4 regions of the Pantoea sp. SGAir0215 genome follow, and region 3 is predicted to be linked to each of the others. Evidence: predicted binding sites of a transcription regulator. Region 3 holds the regulator's gene; each other region holds the start of a gene.
What was found. Region 3 encodes CRP, which controls carbon source genes, mostly activating them, when cyclic AMP is high. Its sites were predicted from a motif close to ATGTGANNNNNNTCACAT; they were not measured.
Positions count from the first base shown of each region.

Region 1: the regulator CRP is predicted to act here: its motif matches at 4,811-4,828, upstream of deoC (deoxyribose-phosphate aldolase).
Region 2: the regulator CRP is predicted to act here: its motif matches at 5,121-5,138, upstream of C1N64_RS04340 (YjcB family protein).
Region 4: the regulator CRP is predicted to act here: its motif matches at 4,503-4,520, upstream of msrB (peptide-methionine (R)-S-oxide reductase MsrB).

Region 1 is NZ_CP028031.1:4,341,842-4,349,793, forward strand. It holds gene mrdA (penicillin-binding protein 2) at 1-296, opposite strand, end outside; gene deoD (purine-nucleoside phosphorylase) at 502-1,215, opposite strand; gene deoB (phosphopentomutase) at 1,249-2,472, opposite strand; gene deoA (thymidine phosphorylase) at 2,567-3,895, opposite strand; gene deoC (deoxyribose-phosphate aldolase) at 3,955-4,734, opposite strand; gene C1N64_RS20330 (TatD family hydrolase) at 4,966-5,739, opposite strand; gene C1N64_RS20335 (patatin-like phospholipase family protein) at 5,736-6,785, opposite strand; gene C1N64_RS20340 (DUF1328 domain-containing protein) at 7,025-7,186, opposite strand; gene osmY (molecular chaperone OsmY) at 7,286-7,900, opposite strand.
Region 2 is NZ_CP028031.1:903,608-911,559, forward strand. It holds gene C1N64_RS04320 (DMT family transporter) at 1-645, shown strand, start outside; gene C1N64_RS04325 (transposase) at 1,548-1,943, opposite strand; gene C1N64_RS04330 (oligosaccharide flippase family protein) at 2,467-3,723, shown strand; gene C1N64_RS04335 (ATP-grasp fold amidoligase family protein) at 3,732-4,682, shown strand; gene C1N64_RS04340 (YjcB family protein) at 4,735-5,016, opposite strand; gene soxS (superoxide response transcriptional regulator SoxS) at 5,261-5,686, opposite strand; gene soxR (redox-sensitive transcriptional activator SoxR) at 5,842-6,327, shown strand; gene C1N64_RS04355 (glutathione S-transferase family protein) at 6,367-7,032, shown strand; gene C1N64_RS04360 (NCS2 family permease) at 7,378-7,952, shown strand, end outside.
Region 3 is NZ_CP028031.1:253,073-261,024, reverse strand. It holds gene C1N64_RS01405 (aminodeoxychorismate synthase component II) at 135-710, shown strand; gene C1N64_RS01400 (bifunctional acetylornithine/succinyldiaminopimelate transaminase) at 799-2,019, shown strand; gene C1N64_RS01395 (YccS/YhfK family putative transporter) at 2,021-4,096, opposite strand; gene crp (cAMP-activated global transcriptional regulator CRP) at 4,155-4,787, opposite strand; gene C1N64_RS01385 (OsmC family protein) at 5,090-5,494, shown strand; gene C1N64_RS01380 (phosphoribulokinase) at 5,524-6,393, opposite strand; gene C1N64_RS01375 (YheU family protein) at 6,455-6,673, opposite strand; gene C1N64_RS01370 (hydrolase) at 6,678-7,694, opposite strand; gene C1N64_RS01365 (LysE family translocator) at 7,747-7,952, shown strand, end outside.
Region 4 is NZ_CP028031.1:2,960,030-2,967,981, forward strand. It holds gene sppA (signal peptide peptidase SppA) at 18-1,883, shown strand; gene ansA (asparaginase) at 1,969-2,982, shown strand; gene pncA (bifunctional nicotinamidase/pyrazinamidase) at 2,999-3,607, shown strand; gene C1N64_RS13875 (YeaC family protein) at 3,692-3,973, opposite strand; gene msrB (peptide-methionine (R)-S-oxide reductase MsrB) at 3,976-4,386, opposite strand; gene gapA (glyceraldehyde-3-phosphate dehydrogenase) at 4,727-5,725, shown strand; gene C1N64_RS13890 (D-hexose-6-phosphate mutarotase) at 5,798-6,673, shown strand; gene C1N64_RS13895 (aldo/keto reductase) at 6,681-7,532, opposite strand; gene C1N64_RS13900 (MipA/OmpV family protein) at 7,606-7,952, opposite strand, start outside.

The sequences.
Region 1 (7,952 bases), 390 kb from region 3:
TGCAACAGCGCCTTCATGTCCTCCACTTTGTACGGGGTAACCGTGATGTCATACCAGGTCACGTTGCGAACCAGCGGGATCCCGTTGCGATCAAAGATCAGTCCGCGCGTGGGCGCAATGGGGATCATTTTGATGTCGTTCTCGTTCGAGCGCGTCTGATAATAGCTGTGGTCGCGGACCTGCAGGCGATACAGGTTAAAACCCAGGATGCTAAAGCACAGGCAAACCAGTACAAACGCCATAGCGGCACGGCGGACAAACAACTTCTCTTCAGCGTCGAAATCACGGAAATTCATCAGGCAGGTATTTTCTGTATGGCGTGTTGTTATTAATTGTTCGGCTTCATGATAGTGACATCAGCCCGTCGTGCCAGCGCGAAGATGCACAAGCCTGATGAAAAGTGTGTCATTTAGTGAGAATGTTGCGAAATGGAAAACGTGAGAGGATCATCCGGCCGCAGATGCGCAGCCGGATGAAGGGGCCGATCAGCCATCGTGGGGATTAATCACCCAGCAGCACCGACTCCAGCGCGATTTTAATCATGTCATTAAAGGTGGTCTGGCGTTCTGCGGCCGTGGTCTGCTCGTGAGTACGGATATGGTCAGACACGGTACAGATGGTCAGCGCTTTGGCGCCAAATTCAGCGGCTACGCCGTAGATGCCTGCGGCTTCCATTTCCACACCCAGAATGCCGTACTTCTCCATCACGTCGAACATCTGCGGATCGGGCGTATAGAACAGATCGGCCGAGAAGATGTTACCGACGCGCGCCTCGACGCCCAGGTTTTTGGCCGCATCCACCGCGTTGCGCACCATGTCGAAGTCCGCGATAGCGGCAAAGTCATGGTCTTTGAAGCGCATACGGTTCACTTTGGAATCGGTGGATGCCCCCATGCCGATCACGATGTCACGCAGTTTCACATCGGGACGCACCGCACCGCAGGAGCCCACGCGGATGATTTTCTTCACACCGAACTCGGTGATCAGCTCTTTCGCATAGATGGAGCAGGACGGAATGCCCATACCGTGGCCCATAACAGAGATTTTGCGGCCTTTATAGGTGCCGGTGTAACCCAGCATGCCGCGCACGTTGTTGACCTCAACGGCATCGTCCAGAAAGGTTTCTGCGATGTGTTTCGCACGCAGCGGATCGCCCGGCATCAGTACGACGTCAGCGAAATCACCCATTTCTGCGTTAATGTGAGGAGTTGCCATGATTCTCTATCCTTTTTAAAAATTTCGCTGTTTTTACAGCATGTTCTTGCCGTAGTCCATGGGGGACAGGTCAAAATAGTGTGCAATCGTCTGGCCGATATCCGCGAAGGTATCGCGGTAACCCAGCGATCCCGGCTCGACCTTCGGGCCGTAAATTAAGATCGGAATATGCTCGCGCGTATGTTCCGTGCCTTGCCAGGTCGGATCGCAACCGTGGTCGGCGGTGAGGATCAAAATATCATCCTCTTTGACCAGCTCCATCAACTCTGGCAAGCGGCGATCGAACAGCTCCAGCCCGCCTGCATAGCCTGCCACATCGCGACGATGGCCCCAGGTAGAGTCGAAGTCTACGAAGTTGGTAAACACAATCGCCTGATCCGGCGCGGTTTTCATTTCCTGGATGGTGGCATCAAACAGCGCATCCAGTCCGGTGGCTTTGACTTTTTTGGTGATGCCCTGCTCCGCATAGATGTCGGCAATTTTACCTACCGAAATCACATGACCGCCCTTCTCATCCACCAGCTTCTTCAGCATGGTAGGCGATGGTGGCTCCACGGCCAGATCGTGACGGTTACCGGTGCGCTCAAAGCTGCCGGCTTTGTCACCCACGAACGGGCGGGCAATCACGCGGCCAATGTTATAACCGCCTTCCGTCAGCTCCTCGCGCGCAATTTCACACAGTGCATACAGGCGATCTAAGCCGAAGGTTTCTTCATGGCAGGCAATCTGAAACACGGAATCCGCCGAGGTGTAAAAAATCGGCTTGCCCGAAGCCATGTGTTCTTCACCCAACTGGTCGAGAATGACCGTACCGGATGAGTGACAGTTACCGAGATAACCCGGCAACTCGGCCCGCTCAACCAGTTTATCCAGCAGTTCCTGCGGAAAACTGTTCTCTTTATCGCTGAAGTAGCCCCAGTCGAACAGAACAGGCACACCGGCGATTTCCCAGTGGCCTGACGGCGTATCTTTACCGGATGAGCGTTCGCTGGCGTAAGCGTAAGCGCCTTTTATCTCAGCGTCAGGATCCAGTCCCGGCGGGAAACGCCCGGTAGAAAGCTCGGCCGCTTTGCCCAGACCTAACGCGGTCATATTCGGTAAGTGCAGCGGTCCTTTACGGCCCTGATCCGCTTTACCGTTAAAACAGGCTTCTGCGATATGACCTAACGTATCGGAACCTGCATCGCCGAATTTGTCGGCATCTTTGCTGGCGCCGATTCCAAAGGAATCCAGCACCATAATAAAAGCACGTTTCATGCCAGTCTCCTGCGCTAACGCGCGCGACAAGTCAAAAAAAAGCGATCAGATCAGTATACCCGAATCGTCTCCGGTATACAGTCTGTTATCCGCGTTATCCCGCTTCAGTCACACGGCGATAAACCACCGGTGTGGTGGCCGGGGCGCTGTCCCCCAGAGTGATGGCCGCTTTGACAGCGGCGGCGGCCTGCTGCCAGTGCGCTTCGCTGCTGGCATGAATAACCGCCAGCGGGCGTGAAGCGTCCACCCGCTCGCCCAGCGCGATCATGTCGCTTAAGCCCACGCTGTAATCAATGGCGTCGCTGGCGCGCTGACGTCCACCGCCCATCGCAACCACCGCCATGCCTAACGCGCGGGTATCCATCTGCGTGACGTAACCTGCGCCATCGGCATAAACCGCTTTGCTCATCACAGGGGGTGTGAGGTAGCTGTCGTAGCGCTCAACGAAATCGGTTGGGCCACGTTGTGCTGCCACCATGCGGGCAAATACCTCTGCGGCTTTGCCGTTATCCAGCACGGCGAGAAGTTGTTCACGGGCGTCGGTTTCGTTAGCCGCCAGTTTGCCGGAAATCAGCATTTCGCTGCACAGGGCCAGCGTCACGTCCAGCAGGCGCGGATTGCGCTGCTCACCCGTCAGGAAGCGCACGGCTTCGCGCACTTCCAGGGCATTGCCCGCCGAAGAAGCCAGGACCTGATTCATATCTGTTAGCAGCGCCGTGGTACGGCAGCCCGCGCCATTCGCCACGCCCACAATGGCCTGCGCCAGACTCTCAGAGGCTTCCCAGGTCGGCATAAAGGCGCCGGAGCCGACTTTGACATCCATCACCAGCGCATCCAGGCCTTCGGCCAGTTTTTTCGCCAGGATCGAAGCGGTAATCAGCGGAATGGAATCCACGGTGGCGGTGATATCGCGGGTCGCGTAAAAACGTTTATCCGCCGGTGCCAGCGAGTTAGTTTGCCCGATGATGGCCACACCAACCTGTTTGATGGTCTGGCGGAAATGGTCATCGCTGGGGAAAATGTCAAAACCGGGAATCGCCTCCAGCTTATCCAGCGTACCGCCGGTATGGCCCAGTCCGCGTCCGGAGATCATCGGGATATAGCCGCCACAGGCCGCCACCATGGGTCCGAGCATCAGCGAGGTCACATCGCCCACGCCGCCCGTGGAGTGCTTGTCGACCACCGGCCCGTTCAGATTCAGTGAAGCCCAGTTCAGGACGGTGCCGGAATCCCGCATCGCCATGGTCAGCGCAACGCGCTCCGGCAGTGACATATCGTGGAAATAGATGGTCATTGCCAGTGCGGCAATTTGCCCTTCGGACACGCTGTTATCGCGCACCCCGTTGATGAAGAAACGAATTTCGTCTTCAGTCAGCGCCTGGCCGTCACGTTTTTTTCGAATGATTTCTTGTGCGAGGTACAATGTCGCCCCCTTACGTCAGGGAAAGAGGAGAAGAGGCGGCCGTGAGCCGCCCGGATGAATCAGTAACCCGACTTGCTGGTGTCGCTGCTGTGCCCAAGCGTGTTGAGCAGATTTGCCAGCAGGCTGGAGGCACCAAAACGGAAATGGCGGGCATCGGCCCAGTCGGCACCCAGCGTGTCATCCGCCAGCTGCAGATAGACAGCGGCATCTTCAGCGGTGCGAACGCCGCCTGCCGGTTTGAAGCCAACCTGCGCTTTCACACCTTTGTCGCGAATGACGCTCATCATGATCTGCGCCACTTCCGGCGTGGCGTTGACCGGCACTTTACCGGTTGAGGTTTTGATGAAGTCAGCCCCGGCATCAATCGCAATTTCAGAGGCCTGACGAATCAGCGCTTCCTGCTTCAGTTCGCCGGTTTCGATAATAACCTTCAGTAAAACGCCGGCTTCCGCACAGGCGGTTTTGCAGGCCTTGACCAGATCAAAGCCGACCTGCGCATTGCCTGCCATCAGCGCGCGATAAGGGAAAACCACATCCACTTCATCAGCGCCGTAAGCGATGGCGGCACGGGTTTCGGCCAGCGCAATCTCAATATCGTCATTGCCATGAGGGAAGTTGGTTACGGTGGCAATGCGCACGTCAGGCGTGCCCTGCTCACGCAGCGTTTTACGCGCCACGGGAATGAAACGCGGATAAATACAGATGGCAGCGGTGTTACCCACCGGAGATTTCGCCTGATGACAGAGCGCGATCACTTTCTCGTCGGTGTCATCCTCGTTCAGCGTGGTTAAATCCATCAGTTTCAGGGCGCGCAGGGCCTGCTGTTTAATATCGGTCATGGTGATCTCCAGAACATCGGGTAAACGTTCGCCCACCCTTGAATGTGATAATATTAACAATGATAACGGCCATTTTGTGTGCACAAAATCACATAAAAGTATGAAACGGCTGCAAACACTCAGCGAAAATTTAGATTATATGCAAGGTATGGCGCAAGGAAGCCAGTATAATTCAGCCACAGGGATGTTACTATTATAACATTTCACCAAAACACGATGTGACGGCGGGGATTATGCAAGCGAAAACAGCGCATGACTGTTGTGCCATAACGCGTCGGCGATTTCGGCGGGCGGCTCGTCACGCAGTTCACACAACACCTGCCAGACTAAAACGGCGCGCTCGGGTCGGTTTGGCTGGCCCTGGTAGCCGTTCAGCGGCATATCAGGCGCATCGGTTTCCAGCAGCAGCGACGAGAGCGGTAAACGGGCAATCGTCTGCCGGGTTTTACTGGCGCGGGGATATGTAATCGTGCCGCCTACGCCAATCGCATAGCCGAGCTTAATAAACGCCTGCGCCTGCTGCAGGCTACCGGCAAAACCATGTACGACGCCGCGCCGTGGCACAGCCTGCCGACGCAGATGCAGTGCCAGCTGATCGTGCGTGCGGCGCGAATGCAGGATCACCGGCAGATCGTAACGTTTCGCCAGCTTCAGTTGCGCATCCAGGAAAAAGGTTTGCTTATCAAACTGCGGATCGTCCCGATACAGATCCAGGCCGATCTCACCGAGGGCCACCAGCTTTGGGGGCCGCTGTTGTAACAGGCTTTCAAGCTGAGCGAGGTGCTGCTCATCGTGCTGCTCCGTCACAATCGGATGCAGGCCGAGTGCGGCATATAACGCGCGGTGCTGCCGGGCTAACTGGCAAACAAGGTCAAAGCGCCCTGCCTCGACCGATGGCACAATAATTTTTTCTACGCCCGCGTCCGCAGCCTGGCGCAGACTGACGTCGGCCGCGTCCACAAACGGCGGAAAATCAAAGTGACAGTGGGTATCAACGAACCTCATGTCAGCGGACCCTCGCCATAAGTGCCATCGTTGCCGGTCAGCGGGATGACCGGAGCGATATCCCCCGGCTCATTTGCCACCGGCGCAGAAGGGACCACAATATCCAGCCCTGTGTGGGGCTCGGCATCGCTCAGCCATTGCCCCAGCGTGGCAATAAAGTAGCGACCACAGCGGCGCCCCAGATGGTAATCCTGATTCAACGCGGCAATACGACTGCCCAGTGCGTTACTGGCTAACACGCGCGGCGGGAAGATTTCGATGATACGTAAATCACCCGGCGGCTTTTCAATAAACTGCTGGGTTTCGCGATAGGTCTGCTCGTGATGGTGCAGAATCTTGATCATCGGCTGCAGCGCCCCGCCGCTGAACCAGCGTTCCATACGGGTCACCCAACGGGGCACATCGAACATCTGCGACGGCACGGTACGGATGACCACAATGGTATCGGCCCCGCGTTTTGCCGCTTCGCGCACGGGAATCGCATCGCTGACGCCGCCATCCAGATAGCTTATGCCCTCCAGATCCACGCCCAAACGGTAAAAGCCCGGAATGGCGCTGGAAGCCTTAATAATATCCAGCCAGTTACTGGCTGTGGGGGCAAAGTAACTGGGGGCATAATCATCACTGCGACAGGCGCACATGTAAAATTGCCGCCCCGAAGCAAACAAGGTTTCTGCGCTGGTCATGGCCAGTGGAAATTCGCTGCGGGTGATATCAATTAACCAGTCGAGATCGATAAGATTACCGCCGCGCAGGAAACGCACGGGGTCAAAGAACAGCTTACTGGTGGTATAGCGGGTAATCACCCGACGTGCATAGCCCGGCTGGCCGCAGATATAAGCGGAAAGGTTCTGCGCACCAGCAGAAGAGCCTAACAGCAACTGAAAGGGATTGAATTTTGCCCGCTGGAACTCATCCAGAACGCCTGCTGTGAAAATGCCGCGCTGGCCGCCGCCCTCGCACACTAAGGCAATTTTGTTGGCTTTAAACGGTGTGAGTGCAAGGGGTTCAATGGCCCCGAGCGTCACGGGAATACGTATACCCAATGTACCGACCTCAGAGTGGGATCCCGAAATACGAATGAAGAGAATGCAGGGAGTTAATTGTGGGTCGATACTAGCACGGAGAACCAGCCAGAGTGTCCATTAATTGTGCTATTAGCGTTGCGCTTTTTAACACTTCGTTGCGAATATGAAGCATCCTTTGCTTCACACTACCTTTCGCGACAAATAACTGGTCTCCGTTTAACGCTGACTATGCCAGCGTTAACCTGTCTGGGTCATCGCTATAGCTTTTTACGGCCAGTAAACAAGCTGATGAGGAACAGAATAATACCCACCACGAACACGACTTTCGCTGCCCATGCTGCGGTACCGGCCAGGCCACCAAAACCTAATGCAGCGGCGATCAGTGCAATCACCAGAAAAATAATGCCCCAACGAAACATAAGCCTCTCCTTAACCATTTTTAATATTGAACTGCTTGTTTCATCCCAGGATGGGTATTCTTATTTGTGCGGCCCGGACAGAGGCCGCACGGAGTCATGTTAAGACTTGACCTTCAGGTCGTTTTTAACACTTTTTACGCCTTCGATAGCTTTCGCGATGCTCTCGGCACGATCGGACTGCGCCTGGTTCGCCACTTCACCTGAGAGCTGTACCACACCGTCGGTGGTTTCAACTTTCACGTTACGTGAAGGAACCTTGTCATCTGCTAATAGCTTAGCTTTAATTTCGCTGGTTGTGGCAGCGTCACCGGCATAACCTTTCATGGACTGCTTTTTCACGTCTTTTACGTGCAGCTTGTCACTAACGGATTTCACGCCTTCCACTTTCTTCACCACGGCCACGGCTTTTTCCGCCTGGTCTTGTGAAGTCACGAAACCGCTCAGCGTCACAACGCCGTTGTGGGTTTTGACCGAAATATCGGTGCTCTTAATCGAGTCGTCATCCACCAGCGCCGCTTTCGCTTTCGCGGTCACCGCGCTGTCGTCCATAAAGCCACCGACTTTCTTCATTGAGCTGTCGATTTTCGCGCCCGCGCTGTCAGCGGTTTGTGACGCTTTCTGAGACGCGGACTCTTCTGCAAAGACGTTTCCGCTTAACAGTGCGGTACCTACCATTGCAGCCATTAATGTTTTAGTAAGCTTAGTTGTGTGCATCGATATCATCCTTCTATCTGTTAATTCGCCCCAGACTGTGGGCGCAAGAGCA
Region 2 (7,952 bases), 650 kb from region 3:
TATGGCCATCTTGAAGGACGGCTCTCATGGCGACGGCTTATCCCGGCACTGCTGGTGACGGGCGCAGGCCTGGTTTGCGTTAATGCGGCGGAATGGCAACTCCAGGGGGCAACGCCCAACGGCCAGCGTTATCTGACCGGCATTGCCCTGGCGGTGATGGCGGTGGTGTGCTGGACCTGGTATCCGTTGCGCAATGCGCGCTGGTTACGCAACCATCCTCAGCTCAAGGCCGCGACCTGGGCCACCGCGCAGGGCATTGTGACCTTACCGCTGGCACTTATCATGTATGCGCTGGTCAGCATACAGCTGGCGTGGCAACAGCCTGATTTTGCGCTGCCTTTCGGCCCCCGGCCTTTGGTGTTTATTGCATTAATGCTGACGATTGGCCTGCTGTGCTCATGGGCCGGAACGTTATGCTGGAATGCGGCCAGCCAGCGACTGCCTACCGTATTGATGGGGCCACTCATCGTCTTTGAGATTCTCTTTGGCTTGCTATGGACGTTTATCTGGTATCAACACTGGCCACCTGTTCTGACAATGATCGGTATTGTTTGCCTGATCGTTGGCGTGATTTGGGCGATGCGCATCAAGCCACAACCCCGCGTGACCGCCCTGAACAGGAAATCATCTGAACGTCCCGGATAATGAATAATTACTGGGAGTGATATTCACGCTTTTTCGGATTATACCGAGGTGTAAAACGGCGAAATAAAGCCGCCTCGGTAATCTGCCGGGTTTAAATCTTCCTCAAAACCGCCACTCAGCCATGCCGTATTTATCCACACAGGCGGCTTCCGCCCCCTTAACAGCAAGATAATCGCACATATTGTTCAATAAATAGCCAGAAAATGGCTGGGTAAAGCGCGTTTATTCCTCAAAAAGCGGACAGATGAAGGTAAAGCGCTAACCCGCACCCAGCTTTTATGTTTAAAAAACGGGGAAAACATACCGTTTGGCTAAGAGAAATCCTTATCAGAAACCACCTTTTACTTCAGGCAGCCTTAATTTCAGCAGAATCAGACTGCGCTTCGCTTATATTTACTGTTTAACAGCAGACATCAATAGCAGGCAGAAATAGTTATCAATTGTGTGCTACCGGATGAAAGTGTTAAGTATCAATAAACTGTTAATCTGAGATTATTCTGGGCCATTTTTATCTTTTTATGCGATTACGCATAATCCGACGATCGGCAAAACATTTCTCAGGACCAGTCGGTGCTAAGGAAATGTACGGAGAAATCAAAATATGATTACTGGGATTAAACGAAAAAGTGGAACAGCGGCAGTTTCTTTTAGACGAGCTAATGAAAAAAAAGGAAGGTCCAGTCTCACCGAAATGAGACTGGGGGGATAAAAGTGGTGTAGATTGAGAGACTTTTGCTGTTGTAAATCAATTTTACCGCAAAAAAGGAAGCGTAACCGCAAATCCATTCATTAATTACGGACTGGGCGAGGCGCGCCATCCTAATGTCCTGTTAAATGCTCTTCATCTCTTCTGGTAAGAACAAATCTCAGCGAGGTAGCTATCAAAAGCAATGCTCTCAGTATTAACGGTTTTCTGATCCCGTTGGGTAATGGTAAACACTACGGCTAATATCCAGCAAACGGCAGCTGCGGCGGGTGCCGACATCGAATGTGTCCTGCAGGAAGTTGACGGCCTGACGCTTCTCGTGCGTAGTAAAGAAGTTCTTCAGAACGCTTTGCAGCATCTCCTTGTCGGAATGAAGTGCGTGCAGTTCGCGCGTCAGTAACTGAACCTTTTCTTCCAGCTCCTTGATTTTTCTGCCTTCTTCCGAGGCTAACCCAGAAAACTTCTTCTTCCAGCTATAGAAGGTTGCCTCAGAGATGCCAAGCTCTTCACAAATCTCTTTAACCTTAACGCCCGATTCAGAAGCTTTAATGGCATTTGTGATTTGATCTTCGCTATATCGTGACTTTCTCATAAATGCTCTTACCTTTCTTATCAATTAATGGATGAGGATTACTTTATTAACCTTTGGTACTGTAAAAGTGTGTGGAATGCCGTGTTTAAATACGGACGTTAAATTACGTGGGTTAAATTAAGATATTTAGAATAAATATCATCATGGGATAAATCTTATTTTATTCTGATCGGGATGCCGCGCCTTCCTGGTATGGGTTTTTTGATATAAATTCATCGCACCCCAAAGATAAAAAATGACTGTAACTTGGCTGGTTGACGCCTCCGCATCCGTTTTATTCAGGAATGACGGTTTTTGTTAACATTAATGATTTCATTTTGAAATCGTTTCCAGTAGTCGGCATTCGTGCCAGATATAATCAGAATTCTCCTGAATTCTTTCATTAAAATATAATCGGATTCTCATTTTCGAGCCGGGTTGGCTTGATGATTATCATTTCGCTTTGAAATTTAAGCGCTTATTAATTCGCCCACGGATGGGCGTGCCGAAGCGGTAGATGTTGAGTATTACTAAGGAACAGTCGATGAAATTTAGCGTAATGTCTAATGCCGCCTGGATGATGTCTGAAAAGATTATCTCCGTTTTTGGCGTCATTTTCGTGACGTCTTACGTGGCTAAATCCTTTGGCCCAACCCTATTTGGGCAGATGGCGTTTTCAACATCGTTATTTGCCATGGTGCAAACCATAGCCCTATTTGGCACTGAAACTATTTTGTTTAAACGTGTCAGCAAAAATGCCACCAAAGGTTTGCGCTTAATGCGTATTGCACGTACTTTGCGTATGGTTTTATTACTTATTACCTCGGCACCAGTGTTAATTTGGGTCTGGTACAACATGCAGGAAAATTTCTTGGCATTTGCGCTGGCTTCATTTGTTGCCTCTGTTTTTGTCACGCAGGATACGTTTAGCGTTTATAACAATGCACGTCTTGCATCAAAGCTGAATACCGTGGCGAATGCCGTCGGCATGCTGGTGAGTTTTGCGTTGAGTTTCACTATTGCCTGGCTACGCCTGAATCCGCTGTGGCTGACATTGTCAGTTATCACGGTAACGCTGGTGCCGTATGTCATTAAACGCTACTGCTTTTACCAACAGCATCAGGAGCAATTTCCCCCGCGGGAAACACGCACCCTGTATTTGCGTTATCTGCTGTATGCGGGCTTGCCATTGGCCATTTCCAGCATTTTTATTTCTGTCCAGGTCAAAACCGCGCAGATGTTTTTGGCCGGCATCGCCTCGGCGCGCGAGCTGGGTTTATTTGCTGCTGCCAATACGATTGCCGCGTCCTGGATTTTTATTCCCGTGGCGCTGATTACCTCCTGTTTCAGCGAGATTTTTCGTGCGCGTGGAGACGAAGCCGTCAGGCTGACGGCCCGGCTCAATGGCTACGTGATGGCCGTGTCGCTGTTGATGTTGTTTATCGTCGCGTTGTGGGGTGAGCACATTATTGTGGCGTTATATGGCCCGGCCTACAGGCAGTCAGGCAACCTCATCACGCTGTTATCCCTGGCGACCAGTTTTTCGGCAATGGGAACCGTCGCGTACCGTTTTATGGTGAAAGAAGGGGGCTTTGATTATTTACTGAAGAAAATCATTTGTCTGGTGCTCATCAGCATCCCGCTTTCCTGGTGGCTAATTCAGGGCTACGGCATCATGGGGGCCGCCTGGAGCGTTTTTCTGTCTGAGCTCCTGTCCCTCACCGTCATGAATTACTTCTTTAAACGCGGCGTGATTCAAAAAATTCAGGTTTCCTCACTTAACTACAAAACCTACAAATGAGGTCAAATATGCTCAGGTTGAAGCAAGAGCTCAGAAGAAGTTTGCAGTACTTTATTAAGAAGATGCCCTGGACTTATCAGGACCGTATTTATTACTTCCGCAAGTTCAGAAAGCTCCCGAATCTGCGTGAGCCCAAGGTCTTCAACGAAAAAGTGCTGTATCGCAAGTTTATCCATGGTGATTATCAGCTGTATGCGCGCCTGTCCGATAAGTATTCGGTGCGCGACTATATTGCGGAAAAGATTGGTAATGACTATCTGATTCCGTTGCTCCACGACACCACCGATCCCACCACGTTGAATGATCTTACGCGCTGGCAGGGCACGGTTATCAAACCGAATCATGCTTCAAACATGGTAGAGATCGTGCTGGAAGAACCGGATGCGCTTCGTAAGCAGCAAATCATTCATAACTGCTATTCGTGGTTAAAAACCGATTTCGCCAACGAAGCGCGTGAGATCCACTATCGCTATATCAAGCCACGTATTCTGGTTGAGCAGTATATTGGTGACGGTAAAAGCGCGCCGGTTGATTACAAGTTTCATATGTTCAATAAGCGCGATGGCAATTTTGAGTATGTTCTTCAGGTCATCTACAACCGCTGTCAGCCTCAGCTTTCGATGAATTTTTACGTTAATAACCTCTCCGAGGCTTACCATAAAATTCGCGATACCGGCCTGGATGTTTCCCCGATCATGCCCTCACTGGAGCGGGCACTAGCCCTGAGCAAAACGCTGGCCAGTGACTTTGACTACGTGCGAGTCGACTGGTATATCCACGACCAGCACATCTATTTTGGTGAACTGACGTTTACGCCTGGCGCAGGCATGGTAACCGGACTGGATCGTGGCTTAGACAAGATGATGGGTGAAATGTGGATTCAGGAACGTCGCGGAACGCAGAGACCGGACGTTGACGTACAGGATGTCGCCATTCCTGTCATGTTGAAGAAAATTTGACTTTACACAGCAATATAAAAAACCCCGCTTTGCGGGGTTTTTTATTGGTCATTCAGGGCATTGGCCAGTTCGCAGGCGCACGGCTCATCATGTCAATGAACACTTCTTTAGAGACGCTCAAAAAATGGTGCACGTTTTCCATGCTTAGCGTGATGCCCATTAAACCGGTCACAAACCAGCACGACAGACCAACGCCCACGCCGCCACAGAGAAAGGCCATGACATGATGGCTGTCCTGGCGAAGGCGGGTTTTCAGTGTACTGGCGAAAAACATCATTACAGCGCTCAGCAATTCCCAGCGCATAACAAGAAAACTGGTGGTTAGGGTAGCCATCAATTTTGACCTCAAAATCGGAAAGGACGCCTGACTGTCTGCGAACATCACGTCGGCGGAAAAGTCTGTCAGGTGGGGCTCTTTCGTCGGCAACAAACGTCATAATGTGATGTGGGTCACATTATATCATCTGGTTCTCAATTTTTGTACAGAATTTGTTTGATTTGTCAGCGCAGTGTCAAGCCAGCGGAAGGGTAAAAAAGAGGGGATAAAGCCGTGCGCCCGATCGGGCGCACGCGGGCTGTTAATTAAGCGGACAACATTCACCCGTTGTACGCTGCGTAAAGCTGCTCATCGTTTCCCCACAGTCAAAGCTCAGCAGGCGTGGACGCTGAACCGCCTGGCGACGCATATAGTGACGATACGCCGTAGGCGTCTGGGAAAACTGGCGGCGAAAAACCCGTGAGAAGGTCTGCTGCGAATCGTAGCCATACTGCATCGCAATATCGAATACCGGACGCTGCGTCTGACGCAGGGCTTCTGCGGCCAGCGTCAGCCGGCGTTCGCGGATATAACCACCCAACGTCTGTTTCGTTACGCTACGGAACATACGTTGCAGGTGCCATTTCGAATAACCGGACTTCGCGGCCACCTCATCGATTGACAGGCTTTTATCCAGGTTCTGGTCAATCCAGTGGGTCAGTGAATGAATGATCTCTTCTTGTATCATGGCCTCATCCTTCTGGTGAATGTCCCCGTCACCGTGCATGCCGCAGTTTGTGAGGCTGATAATCAGCCTGCAGGGGGCGTGACGTCGTCAGGGCGGGTGTTGTTCTGATGGGAAAGGAGTATAATTCCTCAAGTTAACTTGAGGTAAAGTGCCAGATGAAAAAAGATCGCAATTATCCAAAACCGGTGCTGACACCGGGGGAAGTCGCGCGGCGAAGCGGCGTGGCCGTATCAGCGCTGCATTTTTATGAAAGCAAAGGGCTGATTTCCAGCACGCGCAATCCCGGCAATCAGCGGCGCTACAGCCGTGATGTCCTGCGCCGTGTGGCGATCATTAAAATCGCCCAGCGCATCGGCATTCCGCTCGCCAGCGTCAGCGACAGTCTGGAAAACATGCCTGCGGATAAACGCATGTCTGCGCAGGACTGGGGCAATCTGACGCAGCACTGGCGGGATGAACTGGATAAGCGCATCGAAACCCTGACGCGCCTGCGTAACGACCTGGATGGCTGCATTGGCTGCGGCTGTTTATCCATGCGTGACTGTCCGCTCCGTAACCCCGGTGATCGGCTGGGACAGCAGGGATCAGGTGCGGTCCTGCTGGATCCCGAGCAGGATGGTTCTCTGCACAAGGTAAAGTGACGTCTATACTGTCTGCATATTCATTCGCAGGGAATCATGATGATTACTGTTCACCATCTGGAACAATCTCGTTCGCACCGCGTGCTGTGGATGCTGGAAGAGCTGGAAGTGCCTTATCAGGTTAAACGTTACCAGCGTGAAGCCTCCATGCTGGCACCGGAAGCACTGAAAAAAGTGCATCCCTTAGGCAAATCGCCGGTTATCACAGATGGCAATCGGGTGGTGGCGGAGTCCGGGGCCATACTGGAATACCTCGAAGAAAAGTACGACAGCGAGAAGCGATTACAGCTTACCGACGAAGAGGCGCGCCTCCAGGCGCGTTACTGGTTACATTACGCTGAAGGTTCCCTGATGCCGCTGCTGGTCATGAAGTTGGTGTTTGGCCGGCTGGGCAGCGCGCCCGTGCCCTGGTTGCTGCGTCCCGTGGGTGCCGCGCTGGGGAAAGGCGTACAAAAAGCCTGGCTGGACAAACAGCTCCACGTCCACAGGCAAATGATCGAAGATCATCTCTCGGCCAATCCCTGGTTTGCCGGTCAACGATTCAGCATCGCCGATGTGCAAATGAGCTTTCCTGTTCTGGCGCTGAGCCAGCGCGCCGGCTTGCACAATGCGCCCGCCACGCAAAAATGGTTAACCACCGTTCAGCAGCGCGCCGCATGGCAACGGGCCATTCAGCAGGGCGGTGAACTCACTCTGCCGGGCTGAGGCGATGCGCTCTGATGACGCCGTCCGGCGTCATCTCTCTTCCACCAACATCCTCTTTCATCGACCGGTCACGCTGCCTGCAAGAATGTTACTGGCAGGTTTCCAGCACGTTCCTGATGTTACTAACCTGATCTTTATACGCAGTAATTCCCTCTGAACGGTTGAAAAGCGGCGGTTAAAGACCGGATAATCTGCCCCCTTCAGTCTGGTGGTGCTTGTTACACCCGTTCTGCGTGGCGAAGTAAACGTTTGCCTTTTGTCGGTTGCCCGTGGGTAAAGACATATTCAGGGAATGCAGAACGGTGACCGCGTGAATTACACAATAAAAATTTTTGAGGCTTAACTATGTCAATTGAATCACGCCCGACCAGTGGAAGACTGGATGCCTGGTTCGCCATTTCGGCCCGTGGCAGCAGCGTGCGACAGGAAATCCTGGCCGGGCTGACGACCTTTCTTGCCATGGTCTATTCGGTGATCGTGGTCCCCGGTATGCTGGGTAAAGCGGGGTTCTCTCCTACGGCGGTGTTTGTTGCCACCTGCCTGGTGGCAAGCTTCGGGTCAATCCTGATAGGGCTGTGGGCCAATTTACCCATGGCGATTGGCTGTGCAATCTCGTTGACGGCCTTTACAGCGTTCAGTCTTGTACTGGGTCAGCACATCAGCGTGCCGGTCGCGCTTGGCGCTGTGTTCCTCATGGGGCTGCTGTTTACGCTGATTTCCACCACCGGGATTCGGGCCTGGATCTTACGTAATTTGCCCATGGGCGTCGCACACGGTACGGGCATCGGGATTGGCCTGTTTTTACTGCTGATTGCCGCTGACAACGTGGGGCTGGTGGTCAGAAACCCTGGCTCAGGTTTACCGGTGGCGTTGGGGCACTTTACCTCCTTCCCCGTCCTCATGTCTTTGCTGGGGCTGGC
Region 3 (7,952 bases):
CGTCTCCCTGCGCCTGATAGTCTGTTTTCCTCACATCACACTCACGTCACACCGCATGATAAGATACGGCTCTGGTCCTCATTCCGGATGCCGGGCCTTGTACGTATCCTTCTGATCTGCCTGAAATCATAACCATGCTGCTGCTTATTGATAATTACGATTCTTTCACCTGGAACCTGTACCAGTATTTTTGCCAACTGGGCGCGAACGTTCAGGTGGTAAGAAATGATGCCATCACTCTGGATGAAATGACGGCGTTGCCGTTAACCCACCTGGTGATTTCACCCGGCCCCTGTACGCCCGATCAGAGCGGGATCTCATTACAGGCCATTCGCCACTTCGCCGGTCGCCTGCCGGTGCTGGGCGTTTGTCTGGGGCATCAGGCCATCGCCCAGGTGTTTGGTGCGCAGGTCGTGCGTGCGCGCGAAGTCATGCACGGTAAGACGTCTGCTGTTCAGCATAACGGCTGTGGTGTATTTCGCGGTCTGAATCAACCGCTGACCGTAACGCGTTATCACTCGCTGATTGTGAAAGCCGATACGCTGCCTGATGAATTTGACGTCACCGCATGGAGTTTACGTGACGGTCAGCCCGACGAAATTATGGGCATCCGTCATAAAACGCTGGCACTGGAAGGCGTGCAGTTTCATCCTGAAAGTATCCTCAGCGAACAGGGACATCAACTGCTCGCTAATTTCCTGCAACAGTAAAGTTGTGTTTGCCTTTAAGTGATTTTTTATGCATATTTCATGATTATTATTTCATCACGAATCAACTCATCAGTTTGCGAGGTTGTCAATGGCAGCGGAAAACATTGCGGTAACACGGGAAACGTTCGATCAGGTTATTTTGCCTGTTTATGCACCTGCGCAGTTTGTACCGGTAAAAGGCAAAGGAAGCCGGGTGTGGGATCAGCAGGGTAAAGAGTATATCGACTTCTCGGGTGGGATTGCCGTCACCGCGCTGGGCCATTGTCACCCGGCGCTGATTGAAACCCTGAAGAAACAGGGCGAAACCCTGTGGCACACCAGCAATGTGTTCACCAATGAACCGGCTTTGCGCCTGGCCAGCAAACTGATTAACGCCACCTTCGCGGACAGAGTGTTTTTTGCCAACTCCGGCGCAGAAGCCAACGAGGCCGCGTTTAAGCTGGCGCGTTATTATGCCTGTAAACGTCATAGCCCGTTTAAAAGCAAAATTATTGCCTTCCATAATGCCTTTCATGGCCGGACGCTGTTTACGGTCACGGTAGGCGGCCAGCCAAAATATTCCGACGGTTTTGGCCCGAAACCCGCTGACATTGTGCATGTGCCATTCAACGATTTGGCGGCAGTGAAAGCCGTTATCGACGACCACACCTGTGCGATTGTCGTTGAGCCCATTCAGGGTGAAGGTGGCGTCATGCCGGCCACGCCAGAATTTATGCAGGGGCTGCGTGAGCTCTGCGATAAACATCAGGCGTTGCTGGTGCTGGATGAAGTTCAGAGCGGTATGGGGCGCAGCGGTAAGCTGTTTGCTTATGAGCACTACGGCGTCACGCCAGACATTCTGACTTCGGCGAAAGCGCTGGGCGGTGGTTTTCCTGTCAGCGCGATGCTGACCACCGAGGAGGTGGCGTCAACGATGGCTCCTGGCGTACATGGCACCACCTATGGTGGCAATCCGCTGGCCTGTGCGATTGCTGAAACCGCGCTGGATCTGATCAATACGCCAGACGTGCTGAACGGCGTGGAATCCCGTCGCCAGCAGTTTGTCGAGGCACTCAAGGCGATTGATGCCCGTTACGATCTGTTTAGCGATATTCGCGGCAAAGGCTTACTGGTAGGCGCGGCCCTGAAGCCGCAACATGCCGGAAAATCACGCGATATCCTAAATGCCGCCGCGGCTGAAGGCGTTATGGTGCTGGTGGCTGGTACGGATGTGATGCGTTTTGCCCCTTCACTGATTATTGAACCCGCCGATATTGAAGAAGGCATGGCGCGCTTTGCCAAAGCGGTCGGGAAAGTCCTGGCTGCCTGAGTTATTTTCGACCCAGACTACGAATCAGCCAGCGACCATGATGCGGTCGCTGGTTCCACGCCAGCGATGAGATCGTGTGCATCACCTTAAGATGATCCAGAATGCGCCTGATGTGCTGCTCCAGTACTGTGACCGGTCCCTCGTTGATATCTTCAATTCCCTGTAACAGATCGGTTTGCGAACTTTCGCCGTCATATTCAAGCCGCTGCTGGCAACGCTGCAGCGCAATTTCACACCATTGCAGATAGTGCTCCGCCAGCGTAGGCGGCAGCATGGTATGTTCGCGTGCCAGAATCGTCATGGCGTTGATGTGCTCAACGATAAACTGGCTGTGCGTGACCCATAAACGCATATCCTGTAAATAGCGTGCGTTAAACCCCGGCTCCTGCATCGCCTGATTTAGTGAGTTAAAGACTGCATTGTGGGCCTGATTAACGTTAACGCGCTGATAGGCGAGTACCTCGGGAGACTGTTCCGGACCAAGCAACATGCGTAACGCGTCCTGGAAAGCCTCAAGCACATCATGTGCGTTTTGTCGTAGCAGGGCACTTTGCCATTGCGGCCAAAGCCATAACGTTCCGCCAAACGCAATCAGGCAGCCCATCAGGGTATCCAGCAGGCGCGGCAGTAAGAATTGTGCGCCGTTAAGTGACAGAAGTTGCAGGGTATATACTGCGGTGACCGTGAATCCCACCATCGACCAGCCGTAAAACTGGCGGGTAAAGCGATAGCTGATAAAGGTAATCACCAGCATGATGCTCAACACCAGCGGTTCAGGGACATCCAGCCGCAGCGAGGCTGCCGCAATCACCAGCCCGGCAAAGGTGCCCAGCGCACGGTGCTGAATACGCACCCGTGTGGCGCTGTAGTTACTCTGGCTGACAAACATAATGGTCATCAGAATCCAGTAGGGTTTGGGAATCGAAAAGAACAGCGCCAGCCCGCTACCCAGCATCAGCATCACAGAAAAACGTCCGGCCGTGCGCAGGGCAGATGAGCGCAGCGAGAGATAGCTTCTGAGTGCGGGCAGAAGCGGTAAACGGCGCTGGCGATCCGCCATCAAATCACGCTGATAAAGGGGCTTTTGTGTACGCAGTACCCGTGCGATGCGGCTGAAGTGATAAAGGCAAAAATTTCCTACCGGATTGTCCGGGTGCTGACGGGCGATTTTTTCCAGTGCCCCCAGCTGCTTGTCCATATCAAAGCGACTGGACAGTTGGTGGTACAGGATGTTGTCTGCCAGCTCACGTAAACGGGCGGAAATGGTTTTCGCATTCCAGCGAATCACGGCCTCTGCATGGCTTTGTTCTACCAGTTTTTGCACTTCTTCTGGCTGATGCAGGCTGACAGAAATGTGTTCCTGTAAATCCAGTGCGACCTGAAAAGCGCGGGTCAGTCGCTTATGACTGTGATCGCGGCTGGCGGACAGCATATGCATCTGCTGATAACAGGTGTTGATGAGGTCGATTGCTTTTTGCTGCCGCGCCAGCAACGGTGGTAGCGCCTTCTCCGGATCGGTAAGTTGCGTCAGCAAGGTGTACTTGGCGTCACAATAGTTCGCCAGTTCGCGGTAAATCAGACTCAGGCTTTCACGCATTGGCTGCTCTTTCCACAGCCAAAACCAGAACCAGTTAAACAGGCCATACCACAGCGTACCGCCGATGTAGAGCAGGGGCGGTACGTAAATGGGCATGCGGCCAATCAGGCTGGTGGTAAATATCGCTGCGATCAGTGTGGCAGGGAGTAACCGTGCGTGCAGTGGGCTGATTTCACCTGTCACGCCCAGCAGCAAAGGCAGGGCGAAAAGAATAAGCGGTAAGGGCACGTCTTTAAACAGAAGCCACTGCATCAGTAAGCTACCCAGGGCAAACAGGCTGCCGCCGACAATCAGGCGTTTAAAGAAACGTTTGTGGGGCGTATCCAGACCGGCAATATTGCAGCAGGCAGGCACCAATGAGAATAGCAATCCTTTTTGCAGATCGCCAAACAGCCAGCCGAGCGCGACGGGGAGACACAACACCAGTGTCTGGCGCAGGGCATAGTTAACTTCAGGGTGATAAATTATTCTTCGCCACATCGGCTCAACGCAAATAATTCACGGCATAACGTTGCCATTATGCCGTGAAGAATAAAGCTTAGCGCGTGCCGTAAACAACAATTGTTTTGCCGTGTGCGGAGATCAGATTCTGGTCTTCCAGCATCTTCAAAATACGTCCCACGGTTTCACGTGAACATCCCACGATTTGGCCAATTTCCTGACGCGTAATTTTGATTTGCATGCCGTCAGGATGCGTCATGGCATCCGGCTGTTTCGCCAGGTTGAGCAACGTCTGCGCAATGCGACCGGTGACATCAAGGAACGCGAGGTTGCCCACTTTTTCCGATGTGACCTGCAGACGGCGCGCCATTTGCGAGGAGAGGCGCATGAGGATGTCCGGATTCACCTGAATCAGCTGACGGAATTTTTTGTAGGAAATCTCTGCCACTTCGCACGCGGTTTTCGCACGTACCCAGGCGCTGCGCTCCTGACCTTCTTCGAACAGGCCAAGCTCACCAATAAAGTCGCCCTGATTCAGATAGGACAGAATCATCTCCTTGCCTTCTTCATCCTTAATCAGTACCGCAACGGAACCTTTAACGATGTAGTAAAGCGTTTCCGCCTTTTCACCTTGATGAATGAGCGTACTTTTGGATGGATACTTGTGAATATGGCAATGGGACAGGAACCATTCAAGTGTAGGGTCTGTTTGCGGTTTGCCGAGAACCATTCGCTATTATCCTCTGTTGTAATCGTGCCCAAAATACAGGGCTCTGTTTCCCTGCCAGGCGATGTAAGCGTTAAGCGTCTTTCCATTCAGGAAATTATTCGGGCTGCATTCGGCGCAGTGCGCATCATTCTTCCCGGCTTCGTCTTCGGATGACGAAAAATATTTTCAGCTCTGTTTGTAGCACAGCTTACGTCGACTGTCTTGTGTTGTCTCGCTTCAGCAAGATGGCGTTTTCTCTGGATTGCTGTTTCCCAGGCAAAAGCGTACGCTGAGCCAAAACAGGGTATTCTGAGGTCAAAATTATGCAGGCACGCGTCAAATGGGTTGAAGGGTTAACATTCCTGGGGGAATCATCGTCCGGCCATCAGGTACTGATGGATGGCAATTCTGGCGATAAAGCGCCGAGCCCTATGGAGATGGTGCTGATGGCGGCAGGGGGATGCAGCGCCATTGACGTTGTGTCAATTTTGCAAAAAGGCCGCAACGATGTGGTTGATTGCGAAGTGAAACTATCGTCTGAACGTCGGGAAGAAGCCCCCCGCATCTTTACCCATATCAATCTGCATTTTATCGTCAGCGGCAACGCACTTTCGGATAAAGCCGTGGCACGCGCTGTCGATCTGTCCGCGGAAAAATATTGCTCTGTCGCCATCATGTTAGGCAAAGGCGTCAACATTACCCACAGCTACGAAGTGATTGCGCTGTAATCTCACAGAGGCCAGGCTGGCCTCTGTGGTTATTCAATCCGTTTCCCTTCCATGAGCCGTTTTACTAACGGCGCCATAATTAACTCCATCGCCAGTCCCATTTTGCCGCCGGGTACCACCAACGTGTTGATATTGGAAATAAACGATCCCTGCAGCATGGCCAGCAGATAGGGAAAATCAATGTCTTCCAGCCCCTGAAAGTGGATAACCACAAAGCTTTCATCCAGCGAAGGGATGGTGCGCGCGGCAAAGGGATTAGAGGTATCCACCGTGGGGACGCGCTGAAAGTTAATATGGGTTCGTGAAAACTGCGGCGTAATGAAATTGATGTAATCTTCCATGGAACGCACTACCGAATCCATCACCGCTTCGCGTGAATGGCCACGCTCGCTGGTATCGCGCACCAGTTTCTGAATCCACTCCAGGTTGACGATGGGCACGACGCCGACCAGCAAATCGACTTTTTCCGCCACATTGTGTTGTGCAGTCACCACGCCGCCGTGCAAGCCTTCATAAAACAGCACATCCGTATCCGGAGGTAACGGTTGCCAGGGCGTGAAGGTGCCGGGAACCTGGTTCCAGGGAACGGCTTCATCATAGGTGTGCAGATACTTACGCGACTGGCCCTTACCGTGTTCGCCGTATTCGACGAACGTTTGCTCCAGCAGGCCAAAATCATTCGCCTCCGGGCCAAAGTAGCTGATATGTCGCCCCAGATCGCGCGCTTTTCGGATAGCCATGTCCATTTCGGGGCGGGTAAAGCGGTGAAAACTGTCCCCTTCCAGTTCGGCAGCGTGCAAACCGAGTTGCTGAAAAATTTTACGGAACGCCAGACTGGTGGTGGTGGTTCCCGCACCGCTGGAGCCCGTTACCGCGATAATCGGATGGCGTGCAGACATAGTTGAAGTCCCTGTGACGTCGGGCGATGAGCATTGTTAGCACGATTTTCCGTTCGTTGCATCAGCCACGAAACTCGCTTTTGCGCATGATGTTGACCGACTCGTGCAGTTCCGACCATACCAGAACGACCTCGCCGTGCTCCAGCTGACGACGCACATCGGCGACTTTTTCCGTCAGGCTGAGCTCCTGCTCGCCGTAATCCGTGCCTTCACGCAAAACAAACGCTTCGATAAGATTTTCAAGGGTTTCGGGGGAAACCTGTTCCCAGGGAATAATCACAGAATCAGTTATCCAGATAAGAGGAAATCCACTGTGGCACGCGCTGCTCCAGCCACAACCGAGGCTGACGCAGGGTGCCACTGACGAAACCAACATGCCCACCCTGCTGTGTCAGCTGATAGGTAATAGTGGCAGATAATTGCGCAGGCTGCGGGATCACCTCATCGCTCATGAACGGGTCATCTTTTGCATGGATGATGAGCAGCGGTTTTGTCACGAACTTAAGTCGCGGCATAGCGCTGGCGCGACGGTAATAATCCGTGGCGTCGGCAAAACCATGCGCCCGGGCCGTGATCGCGTCGTCAAAGTCCCGCAGACGGCGCAGGGCGTTAAGCTGAATGAGGTTCACCGGCAACGTGTCGGGCCAGGCCCGCAGTTTACGCTGGGCATTCTTTTTTAACTGGCTTAACAGGTAACGCTGATAAACCTGTGAAAAGCCGCGCTCCAGTCGGGCGCTGCAGGGTTCCAGCATCAGGGGCGCAGACACAATCACGCCCGCGTCGATCAGGGCTTCATCACCTTGCTGGCCTAACAGGCAACCGAGCATATTCCCGCCCAGCGAGAAGCCGACAGCAGTTGTGGGTACCCGGCCCCAGCGCGTCGTCAGCCAGTGCAGGAAAAAACGCGCATCCTCGGTTTCACCGGAGTGGTATATCCGGTTCAGACGGTTCGGCTCACCGCTGCAGCCGCGAAAGTGCATTACTACCGCCAGCCAGCCACGCTGTTTGCACTGCAGCATCAGGCCATGAATATAGGGACTGTGGAAACTTCCTTCCAGGCCATGAAACAGCACCACGCGCGGTTTATGCCGGGCAAACTGAGGATCTTCACTCCAGGCCAAATCAACAAAGTCACCGTCAGGTAAATCCAGCCGCTGCCAGTGTGGCGTTAACCTTTTCGTCCGCCGTATCAACCGCGGCAGAATGGTTTGCAGGTGCGGGTTGCCCAGACCGGGCAGGGGAATGAACGCCGCGTCGTCAGGGCCCGAAAATTTCATGTTGTAAAGGCTTGTCTGTTCCATATCACACTGTTAGCTTCGATAAGTTTTCACTAAGGGAGGAGAACCCGGGTTAATGGAACTCAGTCTGTTTTTATCATTATTAGGCTTTCTTTGGGTCGCGGCGATTACACCCGGACCTAATAATATGTTACTCACCGCCTCGGGGGCCAATTTTGGTTTTTTGCGCACCCTCCCGTTGATGATCGGCATTATGATCGGCATGCAGCTAATGCTGCTGCTGGTAGCGTTTGGCGTGGGTGGATTGATACTGCTTTATCC
Region 4 (7,952 bases), 1.8 Mb from region 3:
TCAAAATGGAGAATGTGATGCGCACACTGTGGCGAATAATTGCGGGTCTGTTCCGCTGGACCTGGCGAGTGTTGAATTTTATCAGGGAATGTATTCTCAACCTGTTTCTGGTTTTCTTAATTATTGTCTGTGTGGGGATCTGGCTTCAGATCAGCGGCTCAGGCAGCCGTTCCTCCGCCCCGGTACAGCAAGGTGCGCTAAAAGTGGATTTGACCGGTGTGCTGGTCGACAAACCCTCCGTCAGCAACCGTCTGAGCAAAATTGGTCGTCAGTTATTAGGCACCAGTAGCGATCGTCTGCAGGAAAACTCCCTGTTTGATGTAATGGATGCTATTCGTCAGGCCAAAGGTGACAGCAATATTAAAGGTCTGGTTTTAGACCTGCGTGATTTTGCTGGCGGCGATCAGCCTTCTCTGCAATACGTAGGTAAAGCGTTACGCGAGTTCCGCGACAGCGGTAAGCCTGTTTACGCCTTAGGCGACAGCTATAGCCAGGCGCAGTACTACCTTGCCAGCTATGCGACGAAAATCTATCTGTCGCCACAGGGCACCGTTGATTTGCACGGCTTTGCCACCAACGGTCTCTACTACAAAACGTTGCTCGACAAGCTGAAAGTCAATTCACACGTTTTCCGCGTGGGCACCTATAAATCAGCCGTTGAGCCCTTCCTGCGTGACGATATGTCGCCAGCGGCGCGTGACGCAGATAGCCGCTGGATTGGCCAGCTCTGGCAAAATTACCTGAATACCGTGTCTGCTAACCGCCAGATTACGCCTGAGCAGCTGTTCCCTGGCGCTGCCGCTATTATCGCAGGTCTGCAGGCTGTTAAGGGCGATACCGGAAAATATGCGCTGGATAACAAACTGGTCGATGTGCTGGGCTCACGCGCTGACGCGGACCAGGCGCTTATCCAGGCATTTGGCTTCGATAAGCAAAACAACGATTACCGTAACGTCAGCATTTATGATTACAACGTTAAACAGGATGCCAGCCAGCAAAAAGGCAACATTGCCGTGATTCTTGCCAGCGGTGCCATCATTGATGGTGATGAAACACCGGGTAATGTGGGCGGCGATACGACAGCGGCGCAGATTCGCGATGCCCGACTGGATCCCAAAATCAAGGCCATTATTTTGCGGGTGAACAGCCCGGGCGGCAGCGTTACGGCGTCCGAAGCGATTCGTTCGGAACTGGCCGCAGCGAAAGCGGCAGGCAAACCGATTGTGGTCTCCATGGGCGGTATGGCAGCCTCTGGTGGCTACTGGATCTCGACGCCAGCCAGCTACATTATTGCCAGCCCCAGCACGCTGACCGGCTCTATCGGCATCTTTGGCGTGATTAACACGCTGGAGAACAGCCTGGCCTCGATTGGTGTGCATACCGATGGCGTCGCGACCTCACCCCTGGCAGACGTCGCAAGCACTAAAGCACTGCCTGAGGAAGTGCAGCAACTGATGCAGTTGACCATTGAAAACGGCTACCACAACTTCGTGGGACTGGTGGCGACATCGCGCCATAAAACACCGGAACAGATCGATGCCATCGCGCAGGGGCACGTCTGGACGGGCAGCGATGCCAAAGCCAATGGTCTGGTCGATGCGCTGGGCGATTTTGACGATGCGGTGAAAAAAGCGGCTGAGCTGGCGAAGGTTTCCCAGCCAGAGCTTGACTGGTATCAGGAAGATCCCGGCTTCCTTGACGTGATGCTGAATCAGATGAACGCGTCTGTTCAGGCCGTGCTGCCTGACACGATGAAAGCCTGGCTGCCTGCGCCCATGTACGATGTGATGAGCGCGATGAAGAATCAGCCCGGCCTGTTTGACCATCTGAACGATCCGCAAAACCGCTATGCCTTCTGCCTGAACTGCGGCGAAGTGCGATAAACCTCTCAGCCCGACTGCTTGTCGGGCTGCTTTTCCCTGCTGTTCCCCTTATACTGCCCGTTTTACGGCAAGTCTGAGTTTACCTATGCAAAAGAAAAATATTTACGTTGCCTACACGGGCGGTACCATCGGTATGCAACGTTCTGCTCAAGGTTATATTCCGGTTTCTGGTCATCTGCAGCAGGAACTGGCGAAGATGCCTGAGTTCCATCGCCCGGAAATGCCTGACTTCACGATTCATGAGTATCAGCCTCTGATTGACTCTTCTGACATGACCCCGCAGGACTGGCAGTCGATCGCCGAAGATATCCGGCTGAACTATGATCGCTATGATGGTTTTGTCATTCTGCACGGCACGGATACCATGGCATTTACCGCCTCTGCCCTGTCGTTTATGCTCGAAAATCTGGCTAAGCCGGTCATCGTTACGGGCTCACAGATTCCGTTAGCCGAACTGCGTTCCGATGGCCAACAAAACCTGCTTAATTCCCTTTACGTCGCTGCGAATTATCCCATCAACGAGGTGACGCTGTTTTTCAACAACACACTCTATCGCGGTAACCGTACCACTAAAGCGCACGCGGACGGTTTCAACGCCTTTGCGTCCCCCAACCTGTCAGCCTTGCTGGAAGCCGGGATTCATATCCGTCGTCTTAATACGCCGCCTGCACCTCAGGGCAAAGGCGAGCTGATTGTTCATACCATTACCCCGCAACCTATTGGCGTGGTGACAATTTATCCGGGCATCTCTGCAGATGTCGTGCGTAACTTTTTACGTCAGCCGGTTAAGGCGCTGATTTTACGCTCGTACGGTGTCGGTAACGCGCCGCAAAACGCCGAGTTTCTGTCTGAACTTCAGCAGGCCAGCGAACGCGGCATTGTGGTCGTCAACCTGACCCAGTGTATTTCTGGCAAGGTCAATATGGGTGGCTACGCCACCGGGAATGCTCTGGAGCACGCTGGCGTCATCAGCGGCTTTGATCTGACGGTTGAAGCGGCGCTGACGAAACTTCACTATCTGTTGAGCCAGGATCTGTCCAGCGATCAGATCCGCGCCAAAATGCAGCAGAACCTGCGTGGCGAACTGACAGACGACTAAGATGGAGTCAACGGCAATGAAACGGGCATTAATCATTATCGACATCCAGAACGACTTCTGCCCCGGCGGCCCAATGGCCGTCAAAGAAGGCGATCATACGGTCGAGGTTGCTAACCGCTACGCCCGTGCTTTTCATGAGAATGGTGAGTGCGTGGTAGCCCTGCAGGACTGGCATCCAGCCGATCACGGTAGTTTTGCTTCCGTATCCGGCGAACCTGTCTATACCCTCGGTGAACTCAACGGCCTGCCACAGATCTGGTGGCCGGATCATGGCGTGCAGCATTCTGCGGGGGCTGATTTTCATCCCGGACTTAATCGCAGCCTGTTCGACGCGGTTTTCCATAAAGGGCAAGATCAGGACGTAGACAGCTACAGCGCCTTTTTTGACAACGGACACCGACGCAAGACAGAACTGGACAATTGGTTACGCGCACGCGATATCACGCATCTGGTCATGCTGGGCCTGGCGACGGATTACTGCGTGAAGTACAGCGTGCTGGATGCACTTGAACTGGGTTATCAGGTCGAGGTCGTGGCGGCAGGCTGCCGTGGCGTTAATCTCAACCCAGAAGACAGCGACATTGCGCTGGCGCAGATGGCGGCTCAGGGCGCCGTCATTATCTGAAAAAGGGCTGGCGTATAGCCAGCCCTTTTTGCTCTTCCATACGATGCCCGCCTGCGCGTGGCTGACTGGCGACTTACCGCGCTATTAATGCAGATGAATGCGCGTGACGTCCGGTTCGATACCAAACTCTTCTTTTAACTGCTTTTTCGATTTGGTCACCATTTCGCCATTTTTGCCGATGGTCATATGCTGTGGTGCATCATTATTGCGCGCCTGCCACATCATAACCAACTGCAGGCTGTTATCACGCTGTTGCTGCGTCAGCGCCACTCCATCCGGCCATTTTCCGGTTTCAACGGCCGTCATCAGGCGTTCATAAATTTCGGGTGTCATAGCATCAAGCATGGCTTCAAGTTGCTGTTTCATTGTTAGCCCTTAATCTCGTCGCCTTGTGGACTGGTGAAGTTCAGCGAGGCTGAGTTCACACAGTAACGCTCACCGGTCGGCTGCGGCCCATCAGGGAAAACATGGCCGAGATGAGAATCACAGTTGCCGCAACGGATTTCAATACGCTGCATACCGTGCGAGTTATCTTCCAGATAACGAATAGCCTCATCGCTGACGGGCTCATAAAAACTCGGCCAGCCACAGCCTGAATCGTATTTCGTCTCTGAAAGAAACAAGGGCGCGTTGCACACCAGGCAGTGATAAATCCCTTCCTGCTTGTTATGCAGCAGCGCACCGCTGTACGGCGGCTCCGTGCCACGCTGTTGCGTGACATAGCGCTGCATCTCAGTTAACTGGGCGATTTTTGCGTCGGGTGCGGTTTCTTTAGGCATTTGAGCAATTCCGGGATGTCATTCTGAAAAAATCGACTAGTATTCTAACAAATGATCAACATTAGTCGGGTCTTTTTTTGTGCTCTGCCCTTCGGTCCGTATCTTACAAGGTGGATTTGTGATTTTGATCACCTTTTCTCTGGCATATCCCTATATATTCGGCGAAGGTTTCAACAGAGCACGATGTTCGCGGAAGCGCGCAAGCGGTTGCGCGTCAAATAATTCCTGTTCGGTGGATTGACCTGTCGCAACAATTGACACGATTCCGCTTGACGCCTAGTAAGGTTTTTGTAATTTTACAGCCAACCTTTTATTCACTAACAACTAGCTGGTGGAATATATGACTATCAAAGTAGGTATCAACGGTTTTGGCCGTATCGGTCGCATCGTTTTCCGTGCTGCTCAACAGCGCTCTGACATCGAAATCGTTGCTATCAACGACCTGCTGGACGCTGACTACATGGCGTACATGCTGAAGTACGACTCTACTCACGGCCGTTTTGACGGCACCGTTGAAGTACAGGACGGCGCTCTGGTTGTTAACGGTAAGAAAATCCGTGTTACCGCTGAGAAAGATCCGGCTAACCTGAAGTGGGGCGAAGTGGGCGTTGACGTCGTTGCTGAAGCAACCGGTATCTTCCTGACCGACGAAACCGCACGTAAGCACATCACTGCTGGCGCGAAAAAAGTGGTTCTGACCGGTCCATCTAAAGATGACACCCCAATGTTTGTTCGTGGTGCTAACTTCGACAAATACCAGGGCCAGGACATCGTTTCTAACGCCTCTTGTACCACTAACTGCCTGGCCCCGCTGGCAAAAGTCATCAACGATAAATTTGGTATCGTTGAAGGCCTGATGACCACCGTACACGCCACTACCGCAACGCAGAAAACCGTTGATGGCCCGTCTCACAAAGACTGGCGCGGTGGTCGTGGTGCATCACAGAACATCATCCCGTCTTCTACCGGCGCCGCTAAAGCGGTAGGTAAAGTGTTGCCAGAACTGAACGGCAAACTGACCGGTATGGCATTCCGCGTACCTACGCCTAACGTTTCTGTTGTTGACCTGACCGTTCGTCTGGAAAAAGCTGCGTCTTACAAAGAAATTTGTGCCGCTATCAAAGCCGCGGCTGAAGGCGAGATGAAAGACGTGCTGGGCTACGTTGAAGATGACGTTGTTTCTACCGACTTCAACGGCGAAGTCCTGACCTCAGTATTCGATGCCAAAGCCGGTATCGCGCTGAATGACAACTTTGTTAAACTGGTTTCCTGGTACGATAACGAAACCGGTTATTCAAACAAAGTTCTCGACCTGATTGCGCTGGTTGCTGCTAAATAAGGCAGCCAGACACGAGACAATAAGGGTGACTTCGGTCACCCTTTTTTTGATCCCTTCACTATGGAGTCAGGCATGCAAGACAAACTCTTTTCCCTTCCCGTGGTTAAACAAATCACGCCTTATCTGTCGCAACGTCAGGTGGGTGAACTCCCGGTTATCATTGTCAGCCATCCGCGTGTACGGGCGGCCGTAACCTTACAGGGCGCGCATCTGATTGCCTGGCAACCGAGCGGTGAGAAGCCCGTCATCTGGCTGAGCGATAAGAGCCCTTTCCTGCCTGGTAAGGCGATTCGCGGCGGTGTACCGATTTGCTGGCCCTGGTTTGGACCGGCAGGAGAGCCTGCCCATGGCTTTGCCCGAAATCAGTCATGGACGCTCTCTGCGCATGATGAAAACGAAGACGGCGTGCTGCTGACATTTGTGCTGGAAAGTACCCCACAAACGCTGAAGCTGTGGCCGCATGACTTTACCCTTATCGCCCGCTTCCGTCTGGGCCAGCATTGCGAAATTGAGCTGGAAGCCTACGGTGATTATGAATCGACAGCCGCGCTACACAGCTATTTTAACGTGGCGGACAGTGCGAGCGTTGAGGTCACCGGACTGGGTGAACATTACATCGACAAGGTCAAAGATAACCAGCCGGGTCAGAGCGAGGGTAAACAGCGCTTTACCGAGCGCGTGGATCGTATCTTCACTGCGCCAAAAGACTGTTCAGTTATCAACGATCTGGCTGGAAAACGGCAAATTGAAGTGTACCACCATCACCATAGTGACGTTGTCACGTGGAATCCCGGTGTGGCGCTGTCGTGTAGCATGGCGGACATGCCAAATGAGGGTTATAAAACGATGGTGTGTGTTGAAACCGCGCGCATCAGCAAACCGTTGCGCAGTGCAGGCGACAAGCCTGCCCGACTGGCGACGACAATACGTTTGAAAAATAAGGCCTGAAGCGCGTTCAGACCACATCCAGCGGCAGTTTGTGTTGTGGCGGCGGAAAAGCCCTGTCGAGTCTGAGACAGTCCTCCTCGCTCAGGGTAATGTCCAGCGCAGCCGCATTTTCACGAACATGTACCAGTGAACTGGCTTTAGGGATGGCAAGGACATCGCCATCCCGAATCGCCCAGGCCAGCAGAAGCTGTGCCACGGTGATGCCTTTTTGGCGGGCAATTGCGTTCAGAGCGGGGTCGGTAAACAGCTGACTGCGTAACCGACCGGCCTGTGCCAAGGGACAATACGCCATGACGGGCATCGCGCGCTGGCGACAGAGCGGTAGCAAATCGTATTCAATACCGCGGGAACCCAGATGATAAAGCACCTGATTGGTGGCACAATTTTCGCCACCCGTTTCGGCCCACAGGGCGTCCATGTCCTCGCTGTCGAAGTTTGAAACACCCCACGCACGAATTTTGCCCTGCTGCTGCAAGGTCTGCATCGCGCTGATGGTTTCGTCGAGTGGCACACTGCCGCGCCAGTGCAAAAGATACAAATCAATTCGATCCGTTTGCAGACGACGCAGGCTGGCCTCGCAGGCGGCGATGGCATCCTGTTTTCCGGCATTCCATGGATAAACTTTCGATACCAGCAGGGCCTCATCACGCCGTCCCTTCAGGGCATCGCCTACCACTTCTTCGGCGCCACCCTCTGCATACATTTCAGCGGTATCCACCAGCCGCAAACCGGCATCCAGCCCTGCCTGAAGCGCACTGATTTCCTGTTGCCGGCTGGCGGGATCTTCCCCCATATACCAGGTGCCAAGACCGATTGCCGGAATCTGACGCTGACCTGCAATATCGATATATTTTGTCATCGGGTTCTCCTGCACTGAATGAGGGCATATGCACCCTGAGAGCGCACAGCCTGCACTCCCGGGGTGCACCGCATCAGAAGGTATAGCTGACGCCTGTCCAGACCGTAAACTGTCCGCTTTTATCAACCATCGGACTGTCTTTGATTTCGCTGGCAAAGCGGGTGTAACGCCCTGAAAGACTGGCATTCCACTGCGGGGTAATGCTGTAGCTGGCGTTCATTTCCACATAAGGCGACCAGCTGTCATCCGGATGATAACGACGAATTCCGGTCCGATCGCTTTCGTTACCCGATACGCCATAGTAGTAGCGGTTTTGATTCGCGCTGTTCCACAATGCACCAATTCCCGGCGTAAAGGTAAAGTCGCCAAAGCTGAAACGGTAAAGATAGGTCAAATCCCAGACGATACCGTTGCTGTTGT